Regions from separate parts of the Pseudomonas sp. LS1212 genome, predicted to be linked through region 2. Evidence: riboswitches for the same ligand, from Rfam matches in the RefSeq annotation. Region 2 holds a riboswitch; each other region holds the start of a gene.

Region 1 (10,495 bases), 1.0 Mb from region 2:
AGCCGGCCGGGATTTCACAGAGGGCGCCAAAACCGCCCAGGCCGCCCATGACTTCCGGGCGCGCAGTACGCTTGGCGACGCTCTTGATGCGTTCGACCAATGCTTCACCGGCGTCGATGTCTACACCGGCGTCCTTGTAGCTCAGGGAGGGTTGCTTGCTCATGATCCAGGCCTTTAGGGGGGATTCGTGGAATCGACCGTGACCTGTCAGGGATTGCGGAACAGCCTTCTGTTCCCGCTGCCTGACCGTCTCCGGTCTGCGAAGGCGCGCGATTTTATCAGGGTTACCCGGTAGCGGCCATCCTCAGGCCGACGGGCAGGCCCGATATGGCAGAAAAATATTTGCTTGAACTCTCCGACTGGTTGGCGCGCCGGGGGCTGTATAAGGTATAGCAGTGACTTCGTGACAAAATCTTGCGCTGGCGGCTTGAATGTTTTGCTCGAAAGTGTGGTCACAATGGCTGTTCAATCGTTTGCACGCGGCTTGCCAGGCTCGCGTCTCTGCCCGTCGGGAACCCTTCATGCGTCTGTGTAAATACTTGTTGGTCAGCTGCTTATTCCTGCTCAGCCTGTCCGGGCATGCCGAAACCGTCAGCAACCTGTACCAGGTGCGCGAACCGGTCGATGGCCAATCCGCCGAGGAGAAGGCCCAGGCCACCCAACGGGCACTGGAGACGCTGGTGCTGCGCCTGACCGGCGACCCCAAGGCATTCCAGAGCGAAGGCCTCGCCGAATTGCGCAAGGACCCGCAGCAAATCATCAGCCAGTTCGGCTACGAAGCCGGCCCACCCGAGTCGCTGCTGGTGGATTTCGACCCGGTGACCACCGACCGGGCCTTGCGCAAGGCCGGCCTGGCAAAATGGGGCAACAACCGTCCGGCCATTCTCGGTTGGTGGCTCAATGACAGCTCCGAAGGCTCCAGCCTGGTCGGCGACGGCCAGGGCAGCGCCCAGCCGCTGCGCCGTGCTGCCCAGCATCGCGGGCTGCCACTGCGCTTGCCACTGGCGGACCTTGACGAACAGGTCGTTGCCACCGCCCAGAACCTTGAGGGTACTGACCCTGCGCCCCTGCGCGCGGCTTCCGCACGGTATGACGCCGATGCCTTGTTGGCGGTGCACGCCACCGAGGCCAACGGTCAATGGCAGGCCACCTGGCGCCTGTGGCTGGGCGATCAGCGTGAGCAGGGCACTGTCCAGGGCGCCGACCCGGCAGCATTGGCCGATGCGGTGATGCTGGCCATTCATGGCCGCCTTGCGCCGCGCTTCGTCGCCAAGCCCGGGGCCAGCAGCGTCATGCTGCTGCAAGTTCAGGGCATGAACCTTGAGCGTTATGCCGAACTGAGCCGGATACTCGAACCTTACGGCTCGCGCCTGAAGAGCGTCGAGGGGGACAAACTCACCTACCAGGTGACCGGCAGCGCCGATCAGCTGCGGGCTCAGCTGGGCCTGGCCAAATTGCAGGAGCTTCCCGCCGAGGCACCGACCGCACCGGTTGCGACCGTCCCTGCCGCAACCCCGGGCGCGCCACCCGTGGCTGCGCCACAACCTTTCACGGGCCTGCGCTTTCGTTGGTAAGTGCACCCTGGTTTGACTTTGGGTCTGGAGCCTTTGATGACTGATACGCGTCGCTGGGTGTGGTTGGCTGTGGTGTTGGTGTTCGCAGCCTTTGTATATTGGCTGCACCCGATCCTTTCGCCCTTTCTGGTCGGTATTCTTTTGGCCTATCTGGCCGACCCGCTGGTCGATCGACTGGAGCGGCGAGGGCTGTCGCGCACCTGGGGCGTGATCGTGGTGTTCGCGCTGTTCAGCCTGATCCTGGCGCTCTTGCTGCTGGTGCTGATACCCATGCTCGCCAGGCAGTTGGTGCGCCTGTACGAGCTGGCGCCGCAAATGCTCGACTGGTTGCAGCACACGGCGTTGCCTTGGGTGCAGGTCCGGTTGGGGCTGGTCGATGGCTTCTGGAAGTTTGACAAGATCAAGGCGGCGATATCCGAGCACATGGGGCAGACCACCGACATCGTCGGCGTCGTGCTGACCCAGGCCACGGCCTCGGGCCTTGCCTTGCTCGGCTGGCTGGCGAACCTGGTGTTGATTCCGGTGGTGAGCTTCTATTTGTTGCGTGACTGGGACCTGATGATGGCCAAGCTTCGCCGCCTGTTGCCGCGCCAGCGCGAAGCGCAGGTGGTGACGCTTGCCGGCGAGTGCCATGAAGTGCTCGGTGCCTTCGTGCGTGGGCAGTTGATGGTAATGGTGGCGCTCGGCGTGATCTACGCTGGCGGGCTCATGCTGGTGGGCCTGGAGCTGGGGCTGTTGATCGGCATGCTCGCCGGCCTTGCCGCCATCGTGCCTTATATGGGGTTTGTAATCGGCATCGGCGCGGCGACGATTGCCGGGCTGTTCCAGTTTGGCGGTGATCTGTACCCCTTGCTCGGTATCGTTGCGGTGTTCATGGTCGGCCAGATGCTCGAGGGCATGGTGCTGACGCCGCTGTTGGTGGGTGATCGTATCGGCCTGCATCCGGTGGCGGTGATTTTTGCCATCCTGGCTGGCGGTGAATTGTTCGGTTTTACCGGCGTGTTGCTGGCCTTGCCGGTGGCAGCGGTGATCATGGTGCTGCTGCGACACATCAATGATCTCTATAAAGAGTCGGATATGTACGGCGGTGAGATTGATCCGGATTTGTAGCCGCACGCCGGGGGTTGCGGCCCCTGGCGTGGCAAGAATGATGTCAAATAGCCCTCAAATAATTGTGCAGTGACCGCAAACCTTTGATTTTGCTTGTGGTCTGTTGCATTGTGCACCCGGCTTCACGGGTATAAACTTTGCTAACTTTACACAGAGGCCCCTTACGGTTCGCTTGAACTGTTCAGCCAGCATGAAACCGATTCAGCTGCCCCTAGGTGTGCGTCTGCGTGATGACGCAACCTTCGTCAATTACTATCCAGGCGCCAATGCCGCAGCCCTAGGCTACGTCGAGCGACTTTGCGAAGCCGACGCCGGGTGGACTGAAAGCCTGATTTATTTGTGGGGCAAGCAGGGCGTGGGGCGCACTCACCTGTTGCAGGCAGCTTGCCTGCGGTTCGAGCAAATGGGCGAACCGGCGGTTTACCTACCCTTGGCGCAACTGATCGATCGCGGCATCGAGCTGCTCGACAACCTGGAGCAGTACGAGCTGGTCTGCCTGGACGACCTGCAATCGGTCGCCGGCAAGCCGGACTGGGAAGAAGCCCTGTTTCACCTGTTCAACCGCTTGCGCGACAGCGGCAGGCGCTTGCTGATCGCCGCTTCCAGCTCACCGCGTGAGTTGCCGATCAAGCTGCCCGACCTCAAGTCGCGGCTGACGATGGCCTTGATTTTCCAGATGCGTGCCTTGTCCGATGAAGACAAGCTGCGCGCCCTGCAGCTGCGTGCCTCGCGCCGCGGCCTGCACCTGACCGATGAAGTCGGGCATTTCATCCTCACCCGCGGCACCCGCAGCATGAGCGCCTTGTTCGACTTGCTCGAGCGCCTCGATCAGGCGTCGCTTCAGGCCCAGCGCAAGCTGACCATCCCCTTTCTCAAAGAAACCCTGGGTTGGTAGATCAACAGCTGATTGCCCAGGCCGCCGCCGTGCTGCGCCGGGCCCAGCGCATCCTGATCATTACCGGTGCGGGGCTTTCCGCCGATTCCGGGCTGCCGACCTATCGGGGCCTGGGTGGGCTGTATAACGGCGTAACGGCTGAAGGCATCCCGATCGAGCAGGCCTTGTCCGGCCCCATGCTGCAGCGTAATCCGGCCTTGTGCTGGAAATACCTGGCCCAATTGGGCACCGCTTGCCTGGGTGCGCGCCCGAACGCGGCGCATGAGGCCATCGCCCGCTTGCAGCAGGCCAAGCCCGATTGTTGGGTGTTGACGCAGAATATCGACGGCTACCACCGTGCAGCCGGTAGCCCGGTGCAGCGCCTGATTGAAATTCACGGGCAGCTGTCCCCGCTTTATTGTCAGTCCTGTGGTGCGGTCAGCGATGCCTTGCAAGAGCATCTGCAGCAACCCTTGCCGCCGCTTTGCCGGGTCTGTTCGGGCATTTTGCGCCCGCCGGTGGTCCTGTTCGAGGAGCTGCTGCCCGAGCCTGCGCTGGAAACCCTGTATAAGCAGATGGCCTTGGGTTTCGATGCCGTGCTGGTGATTGGCACCACCGCCAGCTTCCCTTATATTCACGAACCGGTGTTGCGCACGCGGGCCAGCGGTGGCTTCACGATCGAGATAAATCCGGTGCCGACCGAACTGAGTGGTGACATGGACATTTATCTGAGGGGGAGGGCCTTAGAGGTTATGGGGAAACTCACAAGTCACATTTTTTTCGATTGAATTTGCAAATGAGAATGAGAGAAGGCATAGTCGCGCCTTCTTATGGATTTTGACACGGTCGTGCCCATGCTAAAGCGCTTCGCACCCCTCGTGCCCCTCGCACTCGTTACCCTGCTTTTTGGCTGCGCGGCTCATACGCCGGTTTCGCAACAGCAGGTCAGCAACCCGGTTACCGCCAATGCTTCGGCTCAGCCTTCCCTGATTCTCCAGGAAGAGCTCATGAGCGAAAAAGAGCTGACCGAATTCTCCAGCAGCAAGCCTTACCAACTGCCCGCCCTGGCTGACAGCATCCTCGAGCGTGGCATGTCCCTGATCGGTACCCGCTACCGTTTCGGCGGCACCTCGGAGACGTCCGGCTTCGATTGCAGCGGCTTCATCGGTTACCTGTTCCGCGAAGAGGCTGGCCTGAAACTGCCGCGCTCCACGCGTGAAATGATCAACGTGAACGCTCCGCTGGTCGCTCGCGACAACCTCAAGCCCGGTGACCTGCTGTTCTTCAGCACCAACGGTCGTGGTCGTGTCAGCCATGCCGGCATCTACCTGGGCGATGATCAGTTCATTCACTCCAGCAGCCGCCGCAGCGGTGGCGTGCGCATCGACAGCCTTGGCGACCGCTACTGGAGCAAGACCTTTATCGAAGCCAAGCGTGCGCTGGCCATGGCCCCGAGCACGGTTATCTCGCGCAATTAAGCTCAGCAGTTTCGCAGCAAAAACGGCGACGTAGCTCAAAAAAGCACGTCGCCGTGTGCGTTTTTGGCAATAGCAACTAGTATTAACGGGTTATAACCTCCTGGCACATGGCCAGGCTCTCGGCGGAGTAAGCCGGATCAGATCAGGATTGTTCTGTTTATGTCGATGGCTGCGCGCTTTGCCCTTGTTCTTTTCGCAGCACTGCTCGGTGCCTGTAGCAGTCATGCCCCGTCGCCTCGGGTCACCGAGCCGGCCGTCATGGCCCCTCAACAATATTTCTCGCCGGTTGCCGAAGATGTGCTGTTTCGTGCACTGGGCCTGGTCGGCACGCCCTATCGCTGGGGCGGTAATACACCGGACTCGGGCTTCGACTGCAGTGGGCTGATCGGTTACGTCTACCGTGATGCTGCCGGTATTTCCCTGCCGCGCTCTACCCGTGAAATGATCGGCCTGCGCGCTCCCGAAGTCGGGCGCGATGCGCTGCAATCCGGCGACCTGGTGTTTTTTGCCACCAACGGCGGGTCGCAGGTCAGCCATGCCGGTATCTACGTCGGCGAAGGGCGCTTTGTCCACGCGCCGGCCACTGGTGGTACGGTACGCCTGGATTACCTGTCCAATGCCTACTGGCAGAAGACCTACCTCAACGCCAAGCGCGTCCTGCAGCCGACCAGCCTGGCGCGTAACCCCTGACAAAGGGAGGCCGGCATGACCGCCCAAACGCTCTACCTGGACGACGCGCTGTACCACTACCTGCAGGACGTCTCGCTGCGCGAAACACCGCTGCTGCAACAATTGCGAGCCGAAACCCAGGCGATGCCCATGGCGCGTTGGCAGGTTGCGCCCGAACAGGGTCAGTTCCTGGCCTTGCTGGTGCGCTTGATCGGGGCGCAGCGGCTGCTTGAAGTCGGCACGTTCACCGGTTATAGCGCCCTGTGCATGGCTCAGGCGATGCCGGCGCAGGGGCGATTGATCTGCTGTGATCTTCCGGGAGACTACAACCAGACGGCCCTGCGTTATTGGCAGCAGGCGGGGGTGGCCGACAAGATCGATCTGCGCCTGGCGCCGGCATTGGACACCCTCGCACAACTGGAGGGGCAAGGTCAGGGCGGCAGTTTCGACCTGATCTTCATCGACGCCGACAAGGCCAACTACCCGGTTTATCTGGAATACGCCTTGCGTCTGCTGCGGGTTGGCGGCCTGGCCATTTTCGATAACACATTATGGAGCGGTCGGGTGCTGCAGAGCGAACCCGACAGCGCCGATACCCGGGCCATCCAGGCGCTCAATCGCGCCTTGAAGGATGACTCGCGCGTCGATCTTTCGCTCTTGCCACTGGGCGATGGCCTGACCCTGTGCCGTAAACGCTGAGCGTCACCGGGCAGCCGTTACCCGCCAGATTTTGTTGCCCACGTCATCGGCCACCAATAATTGACGCTCCATCCCCAACCCTCTAACCTTCGCGACTTGTTCCAGGTGCTCTGCAATCGTTTCGGTTGCCGGAGTGAAACAGGGAAGCCGGTGGGCGTGCATGGCGCGCGATTCCGGCGCTGCCCCCGCAACGGTAAATGAGTCAAGGTCGCGCAGTGGCCACTGGATGCGGTTCGGGTCCGGGAAGGCGTGTGACCTGGGTGTGCGCACCCCACTCATGAGCCCGGAGACCGGCCTGAAACATCCCACGGCATCACGCAGCCTGACGCGCGCCGGGCCCGATCCGGGCACGGCCGCCGCACGCTGCGTCTGCTTTGATCCATCCATCTGTCGCGCGGGTGAGAGCGGCATTGACGATTTCCTGCCACCAGGCCAGGGCTGGCGCCCCGTCTGTCGTGGTGCTTCGTCGATGCCGGCCATCTGCGCGTTAGCGGAGAGCTGCGATGACTGAAACCACCGAACGTGATGAGCGCCATGTGGCGCGCATGCTGCGCAAAAAGGCCGTGATCGACGAGCGCATTGCCAATGCGCCGAACGAGTGTGGGTTGTTGCTGGTATTGACCGGCAACGGCAAAGGCAAGAGCAGCTCCGCTTTCGGCATGCTCGCCCGGGCCATGGGCCACGGCATGCAATGTGGTGTCGTGCAATTCATCAAGGGCCGCACCAGCACCGGTGAAGAGCTGTTCTTCCGGCGCTTTCCAGAGCAGGTTCGCTTCCATGTCATGGGCGAGGGTTTCACCTGGGAAACCCAGGATCGCCAGCGCGATATCGCCGCGGCCGAAGCAGCCTGGGCGGTGGCCCGCCAGTTGCTGAGCGATCCGTCGATCAGTCTGGTGGTGCTCGACGAGCTGAACATCGCCCTCAAGCACGGCTACCTCGACCTCGATCAGGTGCTCGGCGACCTGCAGGCACGCCCACCCATGCAGCATGTGGTAGTGACCGGCCGCGCCGCCAAGCCCGAAATGATCGAACTGGCCGATACCGTCACGGAAATGGGCATGCTCAAGCACGCGTTCCAGGCCGGCATTCGTGCCCAGAAAGGCATCGAACTATGAGTGATGCGCGTCATTGCCCGGCGGTGTTGATCGCCGCGCCGGCTTCCGGCCAGGGCAAGACCACCGTGACCGCCGCACTGGCCCGCTTGCACCGTAACCAGGGGCGCAAGGTGCGGGTGTTCAAGTGCGGCCCGGACTTCCTCGACCCGATGATCCTCGAGCGCGCCAGTGGTGCGCCGGTGTATCAGCTGGACCTGTGGATGGTCGGTGCCGACGAGAGTCGGCGTCTGCTCTGGGAGGCTGCTGCCGAAGCTGACCTGATTTTGATCGAAGGGGTCATGGGCCTGTTCGATGGCACGCCTTCGAGCGCCGACCTGGCGCGCCACTTCGGTGTGCCGGTGCTGGCCGTCATCGACGGTACGGCCATGGCCCAGACCTTCGGTGCGTTGGCGTTGGGCCTTGCGCGCTATCAGCCGGACCTGCCGTTTGCCGGGGTGCTGGCCAATCGGGTCGGTACCGTGCGACATGCCCAACTGCTCGAAGGCAGCCTGACCGAAGGCTTGCGCTGGTATGGCGGCTTGTCTCGGGAAACCGGTATCGAACTGCCGAGCCGGCACTTGGGCCTGGTCCAGGCCAGCGAACTCAATGACCTGGATGTGCGCCTCGATGCGGCCGCCGCCGCGTTGGCCGAAAGCTGCGAGTCGGCCCTGCCGCCACCGGTGGAATTCGCGGCACCTGTGCCGGTCGCCGTCGAGCCATTGTTGGCCGGCGTGCGCATCGCCGTGGCGCGGGACGAGGCGTTTGCCTTTACCTATGGCGCAAGCCTGGACCTGCTGCGAGCGATGGGCGCGCAACTGACGTTTTTCTCGCCGGTTCACGATCGGGCATTGCCGTGCGCCGATAGCCTGTACCTGCCTGGCGGCTACCCGGAGCTGCATCACCTGGCCCTGGCGGACAATGCCAGCATGCTCGCCGATATACGTGCCCACCATGAAGCGGGCAAGCCGCTGCTGGCGGAGTGCGGTGGCATGCTCTACCTGCTCGATGCCCTGACCGATGTCCAGGGCCAGCGCGCTGAGCTGGCCGGCCTGCTCAAGGGCGAGGCGGTGATGCAGAAGCGTCTGGCAGCCCTGGCCCTGCAGGCGGTCGAACTGCCGGAAGGGAGCTTGCGCGGGCATACCTATCATCACTCCCTGACCAGTACCGAACTTGCGCCGATCGCCAGGGGCCAGAGCCCCAACGGCGGGCGTGGCGCCGAGGCGGTCTATCGGTGCGGGCGCTTGACCGCGTCCTATGTGCATTTCTACTTTCCCTCCAACCCCCAGGCGGTGGCGGCGCTGTTCAAGCCATGAGCGAGCACGCATTCAGCGAGGATGAACGGGCGGCGGTCTACCGGGCGATCGCCGAGCGGCGCGATATGCGTCATTTCGTCGGTGGCAGCGTTGCGCCGGCGCTGTTGGCGAAGTTGCTGGCCGCGGCCCATCAGGCGCCAAGCGTCGGCCTGATGCAGCCATGGCGGTTTATCCGCATCAGCGACCGGGCATTGCGCCAACGCATCCAGGCACTGGTCGAAGAGGAGCGGGTGCGTACGGCCGACGCCCTCGGCGAGCGTTCCGACGAATTCATGAAACTCAAGGTCGAAGGCATCAACGACTGTGCCGAGGTCCTGGTTGCCGCGCTTGCCGATGACCGCGAGCGGCATATCTTCGGCCGCCGGACCTTGCCGGAAATGGACATGGCGTCCTTGTCCTGCGCTATCCAGAACCTTTGGTTGGCGGCCCGCGCCGAAGGCCTGGGCATGGGCTGGGTGTCACTGTTCGAGCCGCAGGCCCTGAGCCAATTGCTCGGCCTGCCGGCAGGCGCCAAGCCGCTGGCAATCCTTTGCCTGGGGCCGGTCGAGGCGTTCTATCCGGCGCCCATGCTGGCCCTGGAAGGCTGGGCCGAGCCCAAGCCGTTATCCGACATGCTGTATGAAAACCATTGGGGAGTGAATCGATGAGCGTGGCGTTGCTGAGTGTCGCCGGGGTGGCGCTGGATGCGCTTTTGGGTGAGCCCAAGCGCAGGCACCCGCTGGTGGCCTTCGGGCGCCTTGCCGATCGTCTCGAGCAGCGCTTCAATGCCGGTGGCCGCGGTTGGCGCAGCCACGGCGTGACCGCCTGGTTCCTGGCGGTGATCCCGCTGACGCTGCTGGCGACACTGCTGTCATGGCTGCCCTATATCGGCTGGATCGTCGAGATTCTGGCCCTGTATTGTGCCCTTGGCCTGCGCAGCCTGGGCGAACACATCACGCCGGTCGCCGAGGCGCTGCGCCGTGATGATCTGGATGAGGCGCGCGTGCGCGTGGGGTATCTGGTCAGCCGCGAGACGCGCGAGCTCGATTCCACCGCCGTGGCCCGTGCGGCTACCGAGTCGGTGCTGGAAAACGGCAGCGATGCGGTGTTCGCCGCCTTGTTCTGGTTTGCCGTGGCCGGTGCACCCGGTGTCGTGCTCTACCGCCTGAGCAACACACTCGATGCGATGTGGGGCTATCGTAATGAGAGGTTCGAACGGTTCGGCTGGGCCGCTGCGCGTATCGACGACGTACTCAACTATATTCCTGCCAGGCTGGTTGCCTTGACCTACGCGTTGCTGGGCAAAACCCGGCTGGCACTCAAATGCTGGCGGACCCAGGCGCCGGCCTGGGACAGCCCCAACGCCGGCCCGGTGATGGCGGCAGGTGCCGGTGCGCTGGGCGTGGAACTGGGCGGCGCGGCGGTCTATCACGGCGAACTGCACGAGCGCGCGCAATTGGGCGAAGGCCCGGCGGCCGATGCCGATGCGATCGAACGCGGCTGGCGCCTGGTCCGTCATGGTGTCTGGTTGTGGTTGCTGATTTTGTGCCTGGGGGCTGAGTTTTATGCTTGAACACGGTGGTCGCCTGCAGCGCGCCGCTCAGCTGTACGGTATCGCGCTGGATCAATGGCTGGACCTGTCCAGCGGCATTGCGCCCTGGCCGTGGGATATCCCGCCGATCCCGGTGCGCGCCTGGGCGCGCCT
Region 2 (10,495 bases):
GGTTGGTGTTATTCGCCCGGCTGGCGAAACACTCGAGAAAGTGCTGCTTTGGGTGGCTTGGGTACAGGGCGCAGAATATCTGCCACTGGCCAAGCTGGGTATCTGGCACAAAACCCAGTAGATCCTCAGGGTACAAGGCCAGTTCACGGTTGTAGTGTTCCGTCTTGCCCTGCAACCAGCCGTTGGCCACCAGGTGCTTGAGCATATCGTTCTGAAACGTCAGCTCGTTGGCCTTAGCGCCAGCTGATACATTCATGCGGCAACTTCCTTGTGGGTTTGATTGGCTGGCGGTGCGGCCCAGTCTCTTACGTCGATTTTGCCGGTAACGGCGGCGGAGACTAGGGCGGTGCGGCGTTCTTGCATCAGTCCGATTGCTACATACGCCTTCTTAACCATTAACTCGATCTTGGCGACCTCTTGCTCCAGATAAGAAACTATTTCCTTTTGCTCATAAACGCTAGGCAGCAATGTATGCATTGCTCGGAGTTCGCCAACATTAAGATTGTCTTTGCCAAAGCCAAACTTCAGCCTATTTACTTCTGCTTTTCCGTAAGCAGAATTCATACAGTATGTGAAATACTCCTTAACCAACTCATCGGAAGGGGTAACGATTAATGTTGTAAACGTGTGGCATTGATCATATTCATCAGGAACACAACAGGTTAAACCTACATTAGAGCCTGTTCTAACTATTACAACATCCCCAGCCTTCACTTTTTTTGAAGCCTGCGCCTCAGCAAAGCCTGGGTTCAAATACAACATATCGCCCCCATCAAAATATCCCTCCTTTATATTCTGATTTCTGATAATTGGAACGCCTTCTTCTTCATAACAATCCGTTACTGACATTGCCAAACCAACAGCCAGCTTCTTGGAGGCCAAAGACAGTGACTTCAGCGTCCAATGCTCTGGCATTAGCCCGACACTTAAAACACCCGAGTCACGCATCTTGGCGTTTGGGTTCAAACCTTTGGTAACGGCATGGCTAATCACGGCCTGACGTTTTTCTTTTAGCAGCTGAATAAGCTGTTGTTGTTTTTCGATCAGGGTGTCGATCTTGGCTGTTTCGTGGTCTAGGAAGTTTGTGATTCTTTGACGCTCATCAAGCGTTGGAAGCCAAATATTAACTCCTCGCAAAATAGCCTGAGTGATGCTAAAAACCTTTACGCCTTTAACTGCGTATCTAATTTGAGCTCTGAACTCACGAGAGTCGAAGAGATATGCATAGAAACGGCTACATTGCCTATCTGCGGGACGGGCAATGATGGTGTGGTATCCAGAAAATACAACATGATCGGTGGTTAGTTGCGTGAAGTTTCCGGAGCCGTCAATGTCCTCTGACGTGTCTGCGAAAACCAAGTCACCCTTAAGTAATAGAGCGCTTTGTGATGAGATTAAGTAATCCTCACTGACGCACTTGAGCTGGTGAATGGAGGGGTCAAGTTCAAAGCCATACTTTGAGTGAACCTCGCCATAGTTAACGCAAAAGACCCCGTCATCTAATAAGTTTTCTTTGGTAATGCCTAATCCTTTGCCAAAGGAAAACATATAGCGCAACTTGCTAACATCCCAATGTGCCGGAATTTCTCTCAGCCACTCAATTGCGGAGTCTTTGTACTCAGAATACGGCTTATATCGCGCTGCCATCAGGAGTGCACCTCTTGCAGTAAGGCCATAATCTCGGCTGATACGGCATCCAGATCCGCATCGATCTCAAGCAAATTCCGTGGCGGTTGGTACTGGTAAAAGTGTCGGTTAAAGGGGATTTCGTAACCGACGATTCCGACTTGCTGATCCTTAGCGTCCTTCTTGCTGGCATCTATCCAGGCATCGGATACGTGCGGCTGCACTTCTTTAAGGAAGTAAGCCTCGTTAATGGCGTTAACGCTCTGGCTCGGGTCAAGTGCGACGTTTTCGTTGTCGCGTAGGTCGCTATCTGTTTGGTACTCCAGCACCTCGCCGTCGACGGCAAACAAGCCATACAGGGGATTGGCTTTGGTTTTGTGAACCTTCTTGATGATCTTGGCAGCGGCTGGGTTCTTCCAGCTCACCGCATCGATAATCTGCTTTTTGTCTTTGGTGTCCAAGGCAATGCTCTGTTGCTTGCAGGCGGCCTTGATCGCGTCATCAAAAGTGTTCATGTCGTCGTGCTGGGCAGTGCCGATGATGGCCTGCAGGCTTTGTGCTTTCAGTAACAGCCTCTTCTGATCCAGCCACGTTGTTCTGTTAAGCAGATCTTTGATGTGCTTCTCTTTTAGATCGGAGAAGTGCAGTTTGAAGTAGCGCCGAATGGCATCTTCATGTGCGCTCAAGTCGCCGTAACGCTTACAGGTGTCACAGTCGCTCCAGCTCTCACCCTCTACTGCGCTGTACTCCTGGTAGAGCCATTTCATGGCGGTGTTGATGGCACCCGGAGCAAAGCGACATTCAGCTATGCGTGCATCGCTGAATTGGAAGGACTGCCGCAACGGGCGCTCAATGCTGATGCGGCGATAGCCAAACTCATAGCTGTTGAAGATCTTGCTGGCGAAGGTCTTGGCTGCCTCGGCTTTCGGGTTAGCAGCCTGGCGGCCCCGATTACTCTTTTGTGCGGCTTGTTTGTCCAGCTCGTAAGCATCGACTGCGGTAAAGCTGCCGAAGGCGCGGATCACCGTGGCGATATCGCTTTCGTCCATTTCATTGCGCTTGGAACCGAGGGATTTGCGCATTTTTCCGCAAAGATTCACGCCATTGATCAACTGTACCTTGCCCTTACGTTCCTGGGCTTTTTTGTTCGACAGCACCCAGACATAGGTCGAGATTCCGGTGTTGTAGAACATGTCGGTAGGTAGGGCGATGATGGCCTCGAGCAAGTCGGATTCTAGAATGTAGCGGCGGATTTCTGATTCGCCAGAGCCAGCACCACCGGTAAACAATGGTGAACCATTGAGGATGATGCCGATTCGACCGCCGCCCTGGGAGCCGTCGCGGAGCTTGCTGATCAGGTGCATCAGGAACAATAACGAGCCATCGCTAACCCGTGGCAGGCCAGCGCCAAAACGGCCGTTGAAACCTTTTTGCGTGTGCTCGTCGTTGATGTCTTGCTCGATCTTTTTCCAGTCCACGCCAAAAGGTGGGTTGGAAAGCATGTAGTCAAATTCAGTGGCGTCCAGCTGATCGTTCGACAGGGTGTTGCCGAGCTTAATGTTGCTGACGTCTTGGCCCTTGATCAGCATGTCGGCTTTGCAGATGGCGTAACTCTCGGGGTTAAGCTCCTGACCATAGGCGCGCATCACGGCCTGCGGGTTGAGCTCATGTACGTATTCCATGCCTGAAGATAGAAAACCTCCAGTACCCGCTGTTGGGTCGTAAATGGTTCGGATGATGCCGGGCTTGGTCAGCGCATCATCGTCCTCCATAAACACCAGGGAGGTGGTGAGCCGCACGATGTCACGCGGAGTAAAGTGCTCCCCAGCGGTGTCATTTGAGCTTTCCGCAAATCGGCGAATCAACTCTTCAAACACCAGGCCCATGTCGTGGTTGGAAACTGCAGCAGGGTTTAAGTCAGTCTTCCGTACCTTCTGCACAACCTTGTAGAGCAGGTTGGCATCGTTCAGTTGCCCGAGAAATTCGGTGAATTTGAAGTGTTCGAAAATCTCCCGTGCATCTTTGGAAAAGCCCTGCAGGTAGGACTCCAGATTGGCCTTGATGCCGGATTCACCGAGCTTGGACAGATCCATTTTTGAGGTATTGAAAAACGACAGCCCACCGCTGGCACGCAGGAGCAGTTTTTCCTGGGCTTCTTCGGAAATATTGAGTTGCTGGACGCGTGCATGCTCCGCCAGCACCGCCGCCTTGCTTGCCTCCAGCACGCACTCGAGTCGACGCAGCAAGGTGAACGGCAGAATGATCCGACCGTACTGGCTTTGCCTAAAGTCACCACGGAGTAAATCGGCTAAAGACCAGATGTAGGCGGCCAGATTGTTAGAGGCTTGCGACATTATTTGGAATTCCCTGTAGTGCTTGGCGGATGCTAATGCGGTGCGCAGCACGATTAAAAATAAATTTGGCGACATTATGCTGCAACGACAGTGCACCGCTATGGCTAAAGCTGAATTTCCATTCGAGAGGCAGCGCGGGTGCTCGCGCTAGTGCGAAGGGCCGTTTTTGGCGCTGTCTGGTGGGAGCGGGGAGGTAGGTCTGAGTGCATAGGTCGGGACAAAGGGACGCGGACGCGGATCAAAAAAAGGCTCCCCAACAATCCTGGGAGCCGTCAAAGCTGGTTTACACCAGCATACGAGAGAGGGAGGTGATTGCCGCCCCCTGCCTGGCGGGAACAACTCTAGGCATACCAGTCCACAAAACGCTTGAAGTCTTCAAGGTGATTGAAAGTCCAATACTGAACTTCCTGTCCAAGCATTAGGCGTGGAGCGTGTTTACGATTTAGGTTCGAGTTGCGTGTCTCCGAGGCTTTATAGCGCCGTTTGGGGGAGCATGGAGCTGTCCCCAGGGCTGAGAGCTCTGTCCAGCAATAGATTTCATTTCGAACCCGCTCCAGAGCCAACTGACGTCCAGTACCGGTGGTAAACCCTGCAATCTTGTCGGAGGGGGCAGCAATTCGTTTCAGATTCTCAGCGCAATAGGCTTCAGCTTGTCTTGTCAGTTCCATGATCAGACCACCACTGTTGGATTGAAACTTCGGCGACCGGATAACCACCGGAGAGCCTCGGGGACTTCGACAACTGTTCGGGTGCCTTGCTTTGAGGTGACGAGGCGATCTTGAGCGGTCAGGAGCGTTGCGTTCCTTACGGACTTCTCGCTCATCTGAGCCATTATTGCTATCTCCAGCAAGGTCAAGAATCCAGAGTAGAGTCCTTCCAGGGCAGCGGGAATGCCCTCGATATCAGGTCTGTCGGAATCGAGACTCGCGCGAATTCCTCCCATCACCAGTGTTTTTTCCAGCATCTTGGGCGGTGAGGCGCCGTAGTGCTCAACATAGCTTCGACCCGTCGCGACAAAAGCACTCAGATCCAGCCAGTCCGCGTCGTTGTCATGGCCTTGTGACGGCCACTTACCTTCCACCGCATATTCGTAGCAGACCTGTGTAGTGGTCTAATGAAACCGGACACCCATTTAGGCGAGAATGCTCGCCAGATCGAGGTGTCAAATGACCAAACAACGCCGTTCCTTTTCCGCTGAATTCAAACGCGAGGCTGCCGACCTCGTGCTCAAGCAAAACTACAGCTACATCGAAGCCAGTCGTTCACTCGGCGTCGGCGAGTCGGCACTACGCCGCTGGGTTGAGCAGGTTCAGAAGGAGCGCCAAGGTGTCACCCCGCTAAGCAAAGCGCTGACCCCGGAGCAGCAGAAAATCCAGGAACTGGAAGTCCGGATCGCCCGCCTTGAACGGGAAAAATCGATACTAAAAAAGGCTACCGCGCTCTTGATGTCGGAAGATCACGAGCGTACGCGCTGATCAATCAGCTTAGCGTCCACGAGCCGATTGATTGGCTGTGCAAAGTGTTTGAAGTCACCCGCTCGTGTTACTACGCCCAGCGTCTCAGGCGCCGGACTCCTGATATTGAGCGGCTTCGGCTGCGCAGTCGGGTCAATGAACTGTTCACAGAAAGTCGTAGTGCTGCGGGCAGCCGCAGCATCTTGTCGATCATGCGTGAAGACGGCGAGCAACTGGGGCGATTTAAGGTACGCAGCTTGATGCGTGAGCTTGACCTCGTGAGCAAACAGCCAGGTTCTCATGCCTATAAACGAGCGACGGTCGAACGGTTGGATATCCCGAACATCTTGAATCGGGAGTTCGATGTCTCGGCCCCCAACCAAGTGTGGTGCGGCGACATCACCTACATTTGGGCCCAAGGGAAATGGCATTATCTGGCTGTTGTGCTAGATCTTTGCGCGCGCCGGATAGTGGGTTGGGCATTGTCGGAAAAGCCGGACGCCGAGCTGGTTATCAAGGCACTGGATATGGCCTATGAGCAACGAGGAAGACCTCAGGGCCTGCTGTTTCACTCGGATCAAGGGTCGCAGTATGGGAGTCGTTTATTTCGCCAGCGGCTGTGGCGTTATCGCATGCGCCAGAGCATGAGCCGCCGGGGTAATTGCTGGGACAATGCGCCGATGGAGCGTGTGTTTCGCAGCGTGAAAACTGAATGGATACCGACCATGGGCTACCGAACTGCTCAAGAAGCCCAGCGCGATATCAGCCATTTCTTGATGCATCGGTACAACTGGATTCGCCCCCATCAATTCAACGGTGGGCTGGCGCCAGCTCAGGCCGAAGAAAAACTTAACGTCGTGTCCGGGATTAGTTGACCACTACAGGGGCGGGAGGGCAGATTGCCGGTGCTCCTTCAGGCCGAAGCTTGGCGATGGAGGAAAGTGCCGTGCGCAGATCAGCCATCGTCGGTGCACCAAGGCACAACCGAACACCACCGCTCGCCAAGGCCTCTGGATTAGCAGCGGTGGAAGCGGGCGGGGGCCCAGTCCCTTGGCTTGCTGCTCTAGGTGTAGCGCTTCATGACTGGGCATAGGCAGCCACACGTGATATCCACGATGATCCGGGTCACGCATCATCTCGCCTGGCATCGAGTGAGCCAGCGCCACGCGTCGCTTCGATTCGTCCTGGATCGCCTGGCTGACGGTCTCGGCGGTGCCATCGGTCAACCATTGCTCCATGACGGCACGTAGAGCGCGGCCGGGCCCGGTTGTCTGTCAGCCAGCATTTGATCCAGCGCCTCCGGAACGATGCCTTCTGCATCCATACGCACGCCGACGACAGGGGTGCGCTGATGTCGAGCGAGGGCAATCACGCCCGGATAGGTCTGTGCTTCGGTGAACAGTGTGCCGCCCGGACTGCAGACCACCGATAGCGCGAGAGACACCGCGTGATGAGCGCCACCGGTCAACAACAGGCGTCGAGGGTCTGCGTCCACGCCTAGACCTGCGAACCATCGTGCCAGCAGGCGACGATGTTCGTCATGGCCACCTACTGGTGGATAGTCATTGAACAGGCCCGAATCAACGCGCCTAGCTATTGCCGTTAGTGTTCGAGCCAGTAAACGCGCGGTCATTACCGTTTGCAGGGCTATCAGCGTCGTCACAGGCAGGGCCTGTACAACCTTTAGAATTGCGAGCTGGTGCTGGATATCCAGGTGATTGGTCGGTTCGTCCAGCAACAGGATCTGTGGGCGCTGGGCCAAGGCTCGAGCGATGTGCACGCGCTGGCGTTCGCCATCAGAGAGGCTGCGCCACCTGCGGGTGCTCAGGTGGGCAGCGTCGACGTCGCAGAGAGCCTGGTGGACGATGGCATTGTCATTGCCCGACCAGGGGCTCAGCGCCGACAGCCAGGGCGTTCGGCCCAAGGCAACGGCATCGAACACGCAAATCGCATCGTCGGTGTCGGCCTGCTGTTCGACCACCGTGGATTTTCCCGAACCGTTGGGCCCGACGATGCCGAGGGTCTCGCCGCGACGAACGCTCAGGTTGATGTCGTGCAGGAGTGCAACGTCGCGGGCATTGAAACCAAGGCCGGAACAGCTCAATACGGATTCGCCAGCAAAGGGCGCCGCGGCGCTCATCGGGAGCTCCTCCGGCCTATCAGGATCAGCGCGAATACGGGGGCGCCAACCAGTGCGGTGATCACCCCCACAGGGATCACCTGTCCCTGATCGCAGGTTCAGGTCTTGCCGGGTAAACCAATAGGATCAATTACTTAGGCTCGCAGCGATGTGGGCCTAAGGCGTTTATGGGGGTTTTCGTACCTGTACCATGTCTATAAGACACTGGGCACGGGCGTCCCAGTCCGGCCAGAAGGAGCCACTAGTCAGCATGGTGGAAAATAGCTAGCGTTGCTTGGTCTGCCGTCTAAGCTGATTGAGCGGCCTTGGCTTGCCGTCTATGTCGTGAGCAAACGCAACATTATATTTTGCAGTTAAGCCGTTCCCAAACGCGTGATACGAGATGTGTGGAAAGGAGGTGTTGTGACAGGAAGCAAGAAATGCCCGGTCACAAACACTTGTCGACAATCATCTAACGCATTATTGGAGATAAAAATGGCTATACCACTCAGCAAAATCGTAGGCATGACCCCCGAAACTGAGGGCAAATTGAAGGAAAAGGACATCCATGACAGCGATCAACTCTTAGACGCATGTCGGACACCACACGAAAGAAGCGAACTGGCAAAGTACTGCGGCCTGACAAGACCAAAGCTCTTAGCATTGGCCGATCGCGCAGATCTGGCTCGTATTCATGGGGTCGGAGGAGTTTTATCCGACCTATTAGAGCATATTGATGGAGTGAAAGCGATTCCCGATCTTGCCAAGCAACGGCCAGAAAAATTGCACTCTGAGTTGGAGGAATTGATTGAACAAAAGAAAATCAAATTGGTAGGTAGGGCACCCACCTTTGAATTGGTGAAAGACTGGATCAAACAGGCTAAAGCTTTGGAAAAGATACTGTAGCCAAGGTGGGGTGACAAAAAGCGAAGTATTGCCCACCGTAACTGCCTAACAGTTACATCAGCCCGGACTGCCGACTATACTGTTCTTAGTTGGCAGCCGGTTATGCGGCACGTTAGTACGCGACGGTCCGCTTTGATCCCACACGCTCACTCCATTCATGCATTTTCTAGTTCTCGCTGGCGACGCCTAGAGTAGCTCTCTACGACGACGCGCCAGCGCCTGCTCGGCGGCTGAGCCGGCATAGCTTTCAAGGTTGCCACTATGGGTTTGCCGGACCACGGCGTTGTCGCGCCTTTGCTCATCCGTCAGGGATAACTCTTCTGCCCAGCGGGTGCGGTCAGGATCGTCTACGGGTTCAGGCAGGACAAGGGGCATGCTGTCCGGGTAGGGTGTCCGGCGACTGCCAGCGTGGGGCCTTGCAGGCTTCCTGCGGGCTAATGCCAGCTTCATGCGCTGCCTTGGGTAAAGCGAAGGCGAAGCGAATTGCAGCGTCTTTTTCGGACAGAACGTTGACTTGCGTGTTCACCTGCACATCGGCATCATCTTTGGGCATGGCTGGCATCAACCGGGCAAGGCAGTTGGTGTATCAGGTAGGTCGGGATCTTAAGTTCGTGAAACTGCTCGCGCGTGCCGACCGCCCCCTGCGGGCCGACCATCCACTCCAGCTGCACTGCCACCAGCTCCGGACGTTTGCCGATCACTGCCTCGAAGCTTGGATCGTTATCGGCCAGGCGTTCGACCTTGTCGTTCTGTGCCTTGTACTTGGCCAATACATCGTTGAACCACAACGAGGTGCCGACCAGCTTGTCGCCGAGCCCCAGGGCATAGAGCATTTCGGTGCCGGCCTGGCCGATGGTCACTGCACGGCCTGGTGCGTGCTGGAAGGTCAGCGTGCTGCCGCAGTTCTCTACAGTCAGGGGATAGTGGGTAGGGGCCGCATGGGCGAGGGCGGACAGACCCAGACCCGTGATGAGGGCGGCAAAGCGGGGCAGCAGCATGATGCAATCTCCATTTGAAGCGTACGCGGAGCGGGGGTGTACAGTCTGGAAACACATCATCGAACGCTGCCGCAGGAGCAGTGCAAGGCCGGTCACCGAGGTGACGCGCGCGGCAAGGATGTCCTTCCCGGACACCCCGCCGGTTAGTGATTTGCTTGGCCGGCAGGTCTCCTGACTGATGCGTCATCGCCTGGCTCCAGCCTTCCCGGAAGCAATCCCAGTGGCAGTTCAGGAGCAGGCTCAGCACCTACAGTTGCGGGGGCAGTTCCGTTTGATGCTGCATAAGCACCACGGATTCCCTATTAATCCCATTTGGAAACCGGCGGCGGCATGGTAGTCGATCATGCTGCCCAAGGGGGGCCCATGTGCGGATTAGAAGTATTTGAGCCGAGCGACATCGCGACCCTGGTTTAAACCGAACAGTGCAACGCTGACTATATAGAGTGCTTTCAGTAAGTAGCTGCAGAAGCTGCAAGAGCAGGGCTTGGCAACCGCCATCATTTTTGTCGTTGACAACGGTTTGAAACGCTGTAGAATTCGCCTCCCGCAACGAGAGATCGAAGCGAGTCAAGTGTTTGAAGTTAAACGAGAAAATCGAAAAACTTCTGAAAATAAACGCTTGACAGAGACAGAGGAAAGCGTAAAATGCGCACCTCGGTTGAGACGAAAGAATCAACCAACCGCTCTTTAACAACTGAATCAAGCAATTCGTGTGGGTGCTTGTGAGCTCAGACTGATAGTCAGAAAGATTATCAGCATCACAAGTGGCTACATGAGCAATCATATAGTTCATTTTGAGATTGCTGAGCCAAGTTTAGGGTTTTCTCAAAACCCAAGCAGTATTGAACTGAAGAGTTTGATCATGGCTCAGATTGAACGCTGGCGGCAGGCCTAACACATGCAAGTCGAGCGGCAGCACGGGTACTTGTACCTGGTGGCGAGCGGCGGACGGGTGAGTAATGCCTAGGAATCTGCCTGATAGTGGGGGATAACGTTCGGAAACGGACGCTAATACCGCATACGTCCTACGGGAGAAAG
Region 3 (10,495 bases), 1.1 Mb from region 2:
CGGGCAATCGTCGCCATAGTGCGGGCGCAGCTCCTCTATGATTTTTTCAAGGTGCTGGACGCCGAGGTGGATGGCCATGGTCGAACGGTGCCGGGCCAGGCTTGCCAGCTCTTCGCCGCTGGGCATCGGGGATTTGTCGGCGTAACGGGTCAGGATCACGCTCTGGGAGATCGCCGGCAGCGTCAGCTCGACGCCAAGCAGGGCCGCACTCGCCGCCGTGGCAGTAACGCCGGGAATGATCTGGTAAGGGATGCCCAATTCTCGCAAATAGCGAATCTGTTCACCGATGGCGCCGTACAGGCTCGGGTCGCCGGAATGCACGCGAGCCACGTCCTGGCCCTTGGCGTGTGCGGCTTGAATCGTCTCGATGATTTGCTGCAGGTGCAGCTCGGCGCTGTTGACCAGCACCTCGGCACAATGGCCTTCGAGCACGGCAGCCGGCACCAGTGAGCCGGCGTAGATGATCACCGGGCAGGTGCGGATCAGGCGTTGCCCCTTGACCGTGATCAACTCCGGGTCGCCGGGGCCTGCACCAATAAAGTAGACCGTCATTGGAGAATCCTGAAAAAGCCTGGAAACGCGTTTTGCTTGAAAAAAACTCAAGTAGCCGACGCGTGCTAGAGGGAGATTATCGAATATTTTGCCGGGGAGCAGCCAATGCCAGTGTGGCGCGAGCAGATGTGCAGCGCGGTGCTTTCAGTTCGGCTGAGCAGCCGCCCAGCTGTTCGGCCAACGCCAGCGCACAGCTTTCGGCGATGCCGAAGCAACCGGTATGGCGATGGGCGAGGGTAGACCGATGGTTGAGTTGCGGCTCGAAGCGGGCCAGTTCAGCCGAGCTGAAAAACACCAGTGGCAAACCGAGTTGCTCGGCCAATGCCAGCAGCCCGGGCTCCTGACATTTCAGGTCGATGCTGGCAAGGCCGGTCAGCGCCGAACGCTGCAGCCGGTATTGCAGCAACGTCCGGTCAAGCAGGGCGCCCAGCTCGCTGGCCGAGCAACCGCGTTGGCAGCCGAAGCCGGCCACCAGGACCTGCGAACGGCCGGCCAGGCTCATCAGGCCTGGCTTTTGCGACGAAACAGCCAGGCGCTGATCAGGCCCAGTGCAACCCAAAACACGGCATTGGTCAGCAAGGATGCGATCTGGAACTGCGATTCCAGCGCTTCGGGGGCCAGGCTTTCATGCACTTCAGGCTGCGGTGCGCCGATGAAATGCGGCACCACCAGAATCGCTGCGCCCAGGACCTTGAGCAGCCAGTTCTTGCCGAACGCGATCAGCGCCAGGCCCACGGCAGTGGAAGCGGCAGTCCCGACCCACCAGGTTTGGCGCAGGGCCAGGTCTGCAGCGGCAGTGCCGGGCAGCTCCGGCGGCAAGCCCAGGTTTGGCGCCAGGCAGAACACGGCGAAACCGGCCAGCCCCCACAGCACGCCTTCGGAGGTGCGGCCGGGTGCACGCAGGGTATACAGCGCGGCCAGCATCAGCGCGAAGCCGACGGCGACCACCAGGTTGCCGCCAGTGGTGGAAAGTAGGCGCTGCCAGCCATCTTCCGGCGCCCAGGCTTCGGCATCGTGGCTGTGCCCGGCCGCAGCGCCGTCGGCATGCTCGTGTGCTTCGACGGCAGGGGCCGCATTTTCATAGGTTTCCGCTTGCAGGATCAGCGGGACGACCCAGAAGCTTTGCAGCAGGGTCAACAGCAGGGCGGCGAGCAGGCCGGTAAAGCCTGCAGTCCGGGCAATGCGCTTGATCATGTTGGCTGTTCTCAATGGCACGGGAAAGCGGCGCTGTGACGGGTGTCATGCGCGGCGTTGTGAACGGCTTCGATGTGCGAGAAACCGGCGAAATAGACCAGGCAGATGCCGAGCACGGAGGCGCATATGGCGACGACCAGGCGTTGGGTCTGGGTGGACGTGACGACGGCTGAGTGGCTGGCGGTAGTGATGGGCATGGCGCTTCCCTCTTGTGGTGATCGAGGCGGCCAAGCGCGAAGAACCCCTGCGCGCGAGCTCGCAGAGGTATCAACAGCGCCCGCCCACCGCGGGTTTGTCAGGTATGGTCTGGGCCGGTCTCCGGGCTTGCGAGGGGCTGGCGTGTTGCTCAAGCCTGCAAGAATCACCTTCCCATGCCGGACAGCTGGCACAGTGGATCTGATTCTTCTCTCGCTTACCGTTGCGGGGGCAGCGCCGGACTTGCCAGGTAGTGTAGTAGCACCTGACGCACCGGTTTCCCGTTTCACCCTGTGAAGGGCACCCAAACGAATCCGCGTAGGAGAGCATGGGTGGGTGGGGGGCGTCAAATGGCATGTGGGGTGTTGGTTGCTTGGGTATGCGCCTGTTCACACCTTTGTAGCCGCTGCCGAAGGCTGCGCTCGCGTGCGAAGCAGGCGCAGGATCTTGAGATTGCCAGGGGGCCTTGCGGCCCCAGCGCAGCCTGGCGGCAGCGGCTACGCCGATCGAGGTGCGCCGGACAGGGAGCCCCGCCGCGCAATCAACTCGACAGATGCGATTGACCAACCCGCAACCACTGCGTAGCCTTGCCCATTCGAGGTTCTCCAGCCTTCAAGCCGGAGCTAAGACGGGAACGCGGTCCAATGCCGCGGCTGCCCCCGCAACTGTAAGCCGTGAAAGATCCGACAATGCCACTGCACTGATGCGGGAAGGCGTCGGGCTCGCCGATCGAAAGCGATCGGCACACAGCAAGCCAGGAGACCTGCCTCGGACAGATTCTCACTACAACCGGGCGGGGTGATCCGGTGGCGAATGCGACCTCGTGCCTGGCACCGAGGTACTCGTCCTGCATGCCCGCCATCCGCCAAGGGCATCCAATGAAAACACTGGCCAAACTTCCCGTCACCATCGTCACCGGCTTCCTCGGCTCGGGCAAAACCACCCTGTTGCGACACATGCTCGACAACGCCCAGGGCCGACGCATCGCCGTCATCGTCAACGAATTCGGCGAGCTGGGTATCGACGGCGAGATCCTCAAGCAATGCAGCATCGGCTGCACTGAAGAAGAAGCCAACGGCCGGATCTTCGAACTCGCCAACGGCTGCCTGTGTTGCACCGTCCAGGAAGAATTCTTCCCCGTGATGCGCGAGCTGGTCGAGCGCCGCGGTGACCTCGATCATATCCTTATCGAAACCTCGGGCCTGGCGCTGCCAAAGCCTCTGGTCCAAGCCTTTCAGTGGCCGGAAATCCGCAGCGCCTGCACCGTCGATGCGGTCATTACCGTGGTCGATAGCCCAGCCGTCGCTGCTGGCACTTTCGCCGCCTTCCCGGATCAAGTGGATGCCCAGCGCAAGCTCGATCCGAACCTGGACCACGAATCGCCCCTGCACGAACTCTTCGCCGACCAATTGGCCAGCGCAGACCTGGTCATCCTCAACAAGGCGGACCTGATCGACGCCCAATTGCTCGCCGCCGTGCGCCGCGAAGTGGCTGAAGAACTGCCGCCGGCGGTCAAAGTGATCGAAGCCAGCAGCGGTCGCCTGCCGCTGGAGGTCCTGCTGGGTCTGGGAGCCGAGTCGGAGGCGCATATCGATGCTCGTCGTACACACCACGACCACCATGACGGCGATGATCACGACGATCATGACCACGATGCCTTCGACTCCATCTCCATCCAATTGCCGCAAGCAGATGAGAGCCTGCTGCTCGATGCCCTGACCCAACTGGTGGTGCAACACGGCATCCTGCGGGTCAAGGGTTTCGCCGCGATTCCCGGCAAACCCATGCGCTTGCTGATCCAGGGGGTCGGCACACGCTTCGACAAGCACTATGACCGCGCCTGGCGCGCCGAAGAAAACCGTGCCACGCATCTGGTGCTCATCGGTCAGGAACTCGATGCCGCGCTGCTCGAGAGCCAACTGCACGCCGCGTTGAACGTCTAAGCCATGCACCTGCTGCGGACCCAACCCGGCGGCTTCGTGCCGGATGACAGTATTGCCGACCTCGGCCAGACACCGGCCGAGCTGGTCATTCTCTGCAGCGGTGATTCCCACCTGGCGCTGCTGGCCGAAACTGCCCAGCAGTTGCCGGACGACTTTCCCAGCCTGCGCCTGGCCAACCCCATGCAGGTGCAAAACCACGCCTCGGTCGACCTCTATGTCGACCAGGTGCTGCGTCATGCCAAGGTCATTCTGATTTCATTGCACGGCGGCATTGGCTATTGGCGCTACGGCGTCGAGCAGCTGGTCGGATTGGCGGACCGAGGCGTGCAATTGATTCTGGTGCCGGGTGACGACCGCCCGGACCCGGAACTCAGCAGCCTGAGCACCGTCGCAGCCGCCGAAGCCGAGCGCCTTTGGCATTTTCTGCGTCAGGGCGGCAAAGCCAATGCCCTCAATCTGTATCACTGCATGGCCAACCGCTGGCTGGGCCGTGACTACGCCTGGGAGGAGCCGCAGGCCCTGCCGCGCACGGCGATCTATCACCCGCGCAACGCCCAGGCGCAGTTGCAGGACTGGCGCGCCGACTGGCAGGTCGACCAGGCCGTTGTACCTCTATTGTTCTATCGCTCGCACTTGCAGGCGGCCAATACCGCATTCGTCGATGCATTCTGCGAGCGCCTGCAGTTGGCCGGGCTCAACCCGTTGCCGATCGCGGTCGCCAGCCTGAAGGAAGCCGGCTGCCTGGCGCTGGCCGAGGACTGGCTGGATGAGGTCGGTGCCGAGGTCATTCTCAATACCACAGGCTTCGCCCAGTCCAGCCCGGAAGCACCGCACCTGCGGCCGTTTCGCCGCAATATCCCGGTGATCCAGGCCATCTGCGCCCAGGACAACCAGCCCGGCTGGGAGGCCAGCGAGCAGGGCCTCGGCCCGCGTGACCTGGCCATGCACATCGCCTTGCCGGAACTTGACGGCCGCATCATCAGCCGCCCGATCAGTTTCAAGGACCTGGCCTGGCGCAGCGAGCGCAGCCAGTCGGATGTGGTCTGCTATCGCCCGCACCTGGAGCGCATGGACTTCGTCGCCGAGCTGGCACGCCGCTGGAGCGAGCTGGGCCGTCTGCCCAATGCACAGAAACGCGTGGCGCTGGTACTGGCCAATTACCCGACCCGCGACGGTCGGATCGGCAATGGTGTCGGCCTGGATACCCCCGCAGCGGCGCTGAATATCCTGCGCGCCCTGCAGCAGCAGGGTTATCCGGTTTCCCGGCTGCCCGACAACGGTACCGCGCTGATCCAGGCGCTACTGGGTGGCGTCAGCAATGATCTGGACAGTCTCGACCAGCGCCCTTGTGCCCAGAGCATGGCGCTGGACGACTACCTGGCCGCATTCGCCCGGCTGCCACTGGCCAATCAGGCGGCGGTGCGCCAGCGCTGGGGTGAGCCCCAGGCCGACCCGATGTTCCGCAACGGCCGCATGATGGTCGCCGGCCTGCGCTTTGGCCTGACCTTTGTCGGTATCCAGCCGGCGCGGGGTTATCAGGTCGACCCCAGCGCGGTCTATCACGACCCGGACCTGGTTCCGCCCCATGGCTACCTGGCCTTCCATTTCTGGCTGCGACACAGCTTTGCCGTGGATGCGGTGGTGCATGTCGGCAAGCATGGCAACCTCGAATGGTTGCCGGGCAAGGGCGTCGGTCTGTCCGAACACTGTTGGCCGGACGCCTTGCTGGGGCCTCTGCCCAACATCTATCCGTTCATCGTCAACGATCCGGGCGAGGGTGCTCAGGCCAAGCGACGTACCCAGGCGGTCATCATCGACCACCTGATGCCGCCGCTGACCCGTGCCGAAACCTATGGCCCCCTGCGCGACCTGGAGTTGCTCGCCGACGAATATTACGAGGCGCAACTGCTTGACCCGCGCAGGGCCCGAGAGCTGCAGCGCGACATCCTCAAGCTGGTTCGCGAAGCGCATATCGACCGCGAACTGCAGCTCGAGGAAGGACAGGGCAGCGAAGCCGACGTGGCCATCTGGCTACCACGGCTGGACACTTATTTGTGCGACCTGAAGGAATCGCAGATACGCGACGGCTTGCATGTATTCGGCGAATCGCCAAGCGGCCGGCTGCGTATCGATACATTGCTCGCGCTGCTGCGCATACCCCGTGGCGATGGCCGGGGCGCCCAGTCGAGTTTGCTCCGGGCGTTGGGCAAGGCCTTCTCATTAGGCTTCGATCCGCTCGATTGTGACCTGGGGCAAGCTTGGGAGGGCGCGCGACCACAGGTTTTGCAGGCTTTGGCCAGTGATAGCTGGCGCACGGCCGGAGACGCCCGTGAACGGCTGGAAAAATATGCAGCGCGATTGATCGAGCAAACGCTGGACGATGCAACCGACTTGCCGCAAACCGAGGATTGGGCCGATGTCCGCTCGATTCTCGACGGCTTGCGTGAAACCGTCGCGCCGCGCCTGGATGCCTGTGGCCCGGCCGAAATGCAAGGCCTGCTCGATGCATTGGCGGGGCGTTTCATCCCGGCCGGCCCCAGCGGGGCGCCCAGCCGGGGCCGGCTGGATGTGCTGCCCACCGGGCGCAACTTCTATTCGGTGGATGTGCGCAACTTGCCGACCGCCACCGCCTGGCGTATCGGTTTTGCTTCGGCCAATCTCATTCTGGAGCGCCATCTGCAGGACCATGGCGATCACTTGCGTCAGCTGGGCCTGTCAGTGTGGGGCACGGCGACCATGCGCACCGGCGGCGACGACATCGCCCAGGCCATGGCCCTGATGGGCGTGCGTCCGGTCTGGGCCACCGGCAGCCAGCGCGTCGACGACTTCGAAATCCTGCCGGTGAGCCTGCTCGACCGCCCGCGGGTGGATGTCACGCTGCGCGTTTCCGGATTTTTCAGGGATGCCTTTGCCAACCTTATCCGCCTGTTCGATGCTGCGGTGCAAGCCGTCGCCGCACTCGACGAGCCGGATGATCTGAACCCGCTGGCCGCACGTGTGCGCAGCGAGCGCGAACAGCTGCTGGCCAGCGGCATGAGCGAACAGGATGCCGAGCGCCAGGCGGGCTGGCGGATTTTCGGCGCCAAGCCTGGCGCCTACGGTGCCGGCGTGCAAAATGCCATCGACGGGCGTTTGTGGCAGAGCCGCGAGGATTTGGCCCAGGTCTACCTGAACTGGGGCGGTTACGCCTATGGCGCCACCGACCAGGGCACACCGGCGCGCGAGCGCTTCGCCCAGCGCCTGAGCCAGGTGCAAGCGGTGGTGCAGAACCAGGACAATCGCGAGCATGATCTGCTCGATTCCAATGACTATTATCAGTTCCAGGGCGGCATGCTCGCGGCGGTGGAAAGCCTGGGCGGCCAACCTGCGGCCAGTTATCACGGCGATCACAGCCAGCCGGATGTGCCGCGTATCCGTACCCTCAAGGAAGAACTCAATCGGGTGGTGCGCTCGCGGGCGGTCAATCCGAAGTGGATCGACGGTATCAAGCGCCACGGCTATAAAGGTGCCTTCGAGCTCGCGGCCACCGTCGATAACCTGTTCGCCTTCGATGCCACCACGCACCTGATCGACGACCATCATTACGCGCTGCTGGCCGATGCCTATGTACTGGATGCCGATACCCGCGCGTTCATCGAACAGCACAACCCGCACGCGCTGCGCGACATTACCGAACGATTGCTCGAAGCCCAGCAGCGAGGTCTCTGGAGTGAGCCGGGCGATTATCGCCAGGCCCTGGAGAATCTGTTGCTGGACAGTGAAGAAGAGGCCTGACGAATCGCCATGAATGACATCGCACATTTTCCCTTGTCCGCCGTGGTCGGTGCCGACGAGCTAAAGCTGGCCCTGTGCCTGACCGCCATCGACCCGAAAATCGGTGGTGTGCTGATCGAAGGGCCACGGGGCATGGCCAAGAGCACGCTGGCTCGCGGCCTGGCCGATTTGTTGGCCAGCGGGCAGTTCGTCACGTTGCCACTGGGCGCCACCGAAGAGCGCCTGGTGGGAACGCTGGATCTGGACGCGGCGCTCGGCCAGGGCCGCGCACAGTTTTCCCCGGGCGTCCTGGCCCGGGCCGATGGCGGCGTGCTGTATGTCGATGAAGTCAATCTTCTGGCGGACCATCTGGTCGACTTGTTGCTGGATGTGGCAGCCAGCGGTACCAACCGCATCGAACGCGACGGCATTTCCCACCGGCACAGTGCCCGCTTCGTGCTGATTGGCACCATGAACCCGGAAGAGGGTGAGTTGCGTCCGCAGTTGCTCGACCGTTTTGGCCTCAACGTCGTTCTGAGTGGTCAGCCGGAGCCGGCTGCGCGGGGTCAGATCATTCGTCGTCGGCTCGACTTCGACAGCGACCCGCAAGCGTTCTGCGCCCAGTGGGCACCGGCCCAGGAAGCGCTGCGCCAGCGTTGCCAGCAGGCGCGGGAGAACCTGCCGGGTATCGCGCTGGACGATCAGGCCCTGGCGCAAATCACGGCGCGCTGCTTCGCTGCCGGCGTCGACGGGTTGCGCGCGGATCTGGTCTGGCTGCGCGCGTCCAGGGCTCATGCGGCCTGGCGTGGTGCCAGTGCCATCACCGAGGAGGACATCGACGCGGTGGCGGAATTCGCCTTGCGCCATCGTCGTCGCAACGGTGCCGCCACACCACCACCTGCCGAGCAACAGCCACAGGGCGGCCAGGCCCAGGCGCCGTCATCGGCGCAAGGACAGTGGGGCGAGATGCCAGCGCAACCGGTGGTCGCCGGAGCCCGGCGGGAAGTGCCGAGCTGGCCAAAAAAGCCCTGAGCATCCGCCCCCGTTCCGCCCGGGGGGCGGATGCCAGACCCCGGGCCGGTCGAATCGATCAAGGTGTGCGCGGACGTGTGCGGGTCGGCCGAGAGGGCTCGGTACATTCGGTACATTCGGTACATTGGCTGGCGACATTGCTCAAGGGGCGCCCGCGTCAACGCAGCGATCTCATGTGGCAAATGCGCAAAAGCTCACCCCATGAACTGTGGCTGATTATTGTCGATGCCTCGGCGTCGACTCTCCGTCACCAGGCCTTGAGCCAGGCCAAGGGCTTGCTGGCGCAGATTTTCGACCAGGCCTATCGCAGTCGTGCACGGCTGGCCTTGCTCACGGCCAGCGGTACCGAGCCGTGCTGGCAACGACATGGCCTGAAAGCCTCAAGGGCATTGCAGCCATGGCTCGATGGGCTCGGTGCGGGTGGCGGAACGCCATTGCTGGCGGCACTTGCACAGGCCAATCACTGGTTGGAACAGCGGCAGCGGCGGCATGGCCAGGAGCAACAGCGTTGTCTGGTGTTGACCGATGGGCGGATCAAGGAATGGCCGACACTGGCACCGCTCGGCTGTCCGAGTGTGCTGGTCGATATCGAAAGAGGGGCGATCCGGCTAGGACGCGCGCAACAACTTGCCAGGCAGCTTCAGGCCGATTACCTGCATATAGATGCGCTGCGCAGCCTGTAGACTTGGTTAATACCGGTGCAACTTGACGACTAAAGAGTAACGCCAATATAAAGAAGAATAGGCAGTCGCCAGTCGATGGCATACTGCTAGAGTTTCAGCTTTGATTGTAAGTTCGCTTGCTAACGATTTTGGCGGCGCACTTGGTGGCGCCGCAAAAGTGTCGTCAGAAACTATTCCGGCATCTTCCAGGCTTGCAAGTCATAACCTTTCTGGCGCAGTTCGGTGCGAACTTCTTCAATCAGATCGGCGAGTTGGGCCGGATCGGAATAGGTGCTGCTGGGGACCTGCTTGCCACTTATTTTGTCGTTGGTCCGGTCGATCACGGCCAGGCTCAGATCACCTGTGCCATTGAGCGATTCCCAGGCGATGCACTGGCAAGGTTCGAAGGCGTGGGTGGCAATCAAAAGTGCTTCGTTGACACGGAGCGGGGCGTTCATGGGGTAGGTCTCTCTATGGGCCCAAACATGTTTTTTAACCGTTGCAGTAAAACTGCTGTTCGGTTGCTTACTTGTACTGATGTCTCAAGTACCGTGTCGAGTCACACATGACAGAAAAAAATAGTGATTTTTTCTTCATGCCTTCCACTTCCTACCCTGCCTCAGACGTTGAATTAGCCGGAAAATTCCTGGCTACCCCCGGTATTGTCCTGCACTTGCAGACCAACGGTAGCGGGGCGCTTTGGGTTCGTTGCTACTGTTACAAACAGGCTCGCCAACGTACTGTTTCTAATAACTTTTCCAATAATTGGCGCCAAGGAACGGTCATGCTTGATATAGCACCCACCCGTCGCCTGTTAATCGTCGATCCGTGTGACGACTGCCATCGCCTCTTGCCAGGTTTGCGCACCGTAGGCTGGGATGTCGACAGCTGTGCGTTGGAGTCTGCCCCCGAGCATCCGTGTGATGTGGGGTTGCTGCGTTTGCAGCTTTTTCACCTACAGCGGCCCGAAGCGGTCAAGGACATGATCAGCCGCAGCGGTACCGAATGGATTGCCGTGCTGAATCAGGAAGTGCTGCGCGTGCAGAACGCCGGCGACTTCGTCTGCGAATGGTTTTTTGATTTCCATACCCTGCCTTTCGATGTATCCCGGGTGCAAGTCACCCTGGGGCGTGCGTTCGGCATGGCGCGCTTGCGCGGCAAGGG

Evidence for each region. Region 2 has a riboswitch for cobalamin ahead of NVV94_RS15400 (ABC transporter substrate-binding protein). Riboswitches for the same ligand answer to the same signal wherever they lie in the genome.
Region 1: it holds a riboswitch for cobalamin, as region 2 does, so the genes downstream of both, cobO (cob(I)yrinic acid a,c-diamide adenosyltransferase) here and NVV94_RS15400 (ABC transporter substrate-binding protein) in region 2, are expected to answer to the same signal.
Region 3: it holds a riboswitch for cobalamin, as region 2 does, so the genes downstream of both, NVV94_RS10160 (CbtB-domain containing protein) here and NVV94_RS15400 (ABC transporter substrate-binding protein) in region 2, are expected to answer to the same signal.

Annotation. Positions count from the first base shown of each region.
Region 1 covers NZ_CP102951.1:4,340,251-4,350,745, reverse strand. The annotation lists gene purM (phosphoribosylformylglycinamidine cyclo-ligase) at 1-163, opposite strand, end outside; gene NVV94_RS20255 (DUF2066 domain-containing protein) at 522-1,574, shown strand; gene NVV94_RS20250 (AI-2E family transporter) at 1,611-2,684, shown strand; gene hda (DnaA regulatory inactivator Hda) at 2,875-3,579, shown strand; gene NVV94_RS20240 (NAD-dependent deacylase) at 3,573-4,346, shown strand; gene NVV94_RS20235 (C40 family peptidase) at 4,413-5,036, shown strand; gene NVV94_RS20230 (C40 family peptidase) at 5,196-5,726, shown strand; gene NVV94_RS20225 (class I SAM-dependent methyltransferase) at 5,742-6,404, shown strand; cobalamin riboswitch at 6,491-6,718, shown strand; gene cobO (cob(I)yrinic acid a,c-diamide adenosyltransferase) at 6,908-7,519, shown strand; gene NVV94_RS20215 (cobyrinate a,c-diamide synthase) at 7,516-8,811, shown strand; gene bluB (5,6-dimethylbenzimidazole synthase) at 8,808-9,458, shown strand; gene cbiB (adenosylcobinamide-phosphate synthase CbiB) at 9,455-10,363, shown strand; gene cobD (threonine-phosphate decarboxylase CobD) at 10,356-10,495, shown strand, end outside.
Region 2 covers NZ_CP102951.1:3,300,334-3,310,828, reverse strand. The annotation lists gene NVV94_RS15450 (hypothetical protein) at 1-256, opposite strand, end outside; gene NVV94_RS15445 (restriction endonuclease subunit S) at 253-1,647, opposite strand; gene NVV94_RS15440 (N-6 DNA methylase) at 1,647-3,983, opposite strand; gene NVV94_RS15435 (hypothetical protein) at 4,322-4,648, opposite strand; gene NVV94_RS15430 (hypothetical protein) at 4,651-5,061, opposite strand; one part of gene NVV94_RS15425 (IS3 family transposase) at 5,147-5,402, shown strand; one part of gene NVV94_RS15425 (IS3 family transposase) at 5,402-6,309, shown strand; partial or broken gene NVV94_RS15420 (aminotransferase class I/II-fold pyridoxal phosphate-dependent enzyme) at 6,657-6,989, opposite strand; partial or broken gene NVV94_RS15415 (ABC transporter ATP-binding protein) at 7,059-7,574, opposite strand; partial or broken gene NVV94_RS26930 (iron ABC transporter permease) at 7,571-7,672, opposite strand; gene NVV94_RS15410 (DUF4332 domain-containing protein) at 8,049-8,459, shown strand; gene NVV94_RS15405 (hypothetical protein) at 8,646-8,909, opposite strand; partial or broken gene NVV94_RS15400 (ABC transporter substrate-binding protein) at 9,044-9,457, opposite strand; cobalamin riboswitch at 9,601-9,796, opposite strand; rRNA gene NVV94_RS15395 (16S ribosomal RNA) at 10,302-10,495, shown strand, end outside.
Region 3 covers NZ_CP102951.1:2,166,270-2,176,764, forward strand. The annotation lists gene cobM (precorrin-4 C(11)-methyltransferase) at 1-552, opposite strand, end outside; gene NVV94_RS10150 (cobalamin biosynthesis protein) at 629-1,054, opposite strand; gene NVV94_RS10155 (CbtA family protein) at 1,054-1,746, opposite strand; gene NVV94_RS10160 (CbtB-domain containing protein) at 1,758-1,943, opposite strand; cobalamin riboswitch at 2,038-2,264, opposite strand; cobalamin riboswitch at 2,523-2,727, shown strand; gene cobW (cobalamin biosynthesis protein CobW) at 2,820-3,884, shown strand; gene cobN (cobaltochelatase subunit CobN) at 3,888-7,658, shown strand; gene NVV94_RS10175 (ATP-binding protein) at 7,668-8,669, shown strand; gene NVV94_RS10180 (vWA domain-containing protein) at 8,594-9,352, shown strand; gene NVV94_RS10185 (hypothetical protein) at 9,523-9,789, opposite strand; gene NVV94_RS10190 (sigma-54 dependent transcriptional regulator) at 10,116-10,495, shown strand, end outside.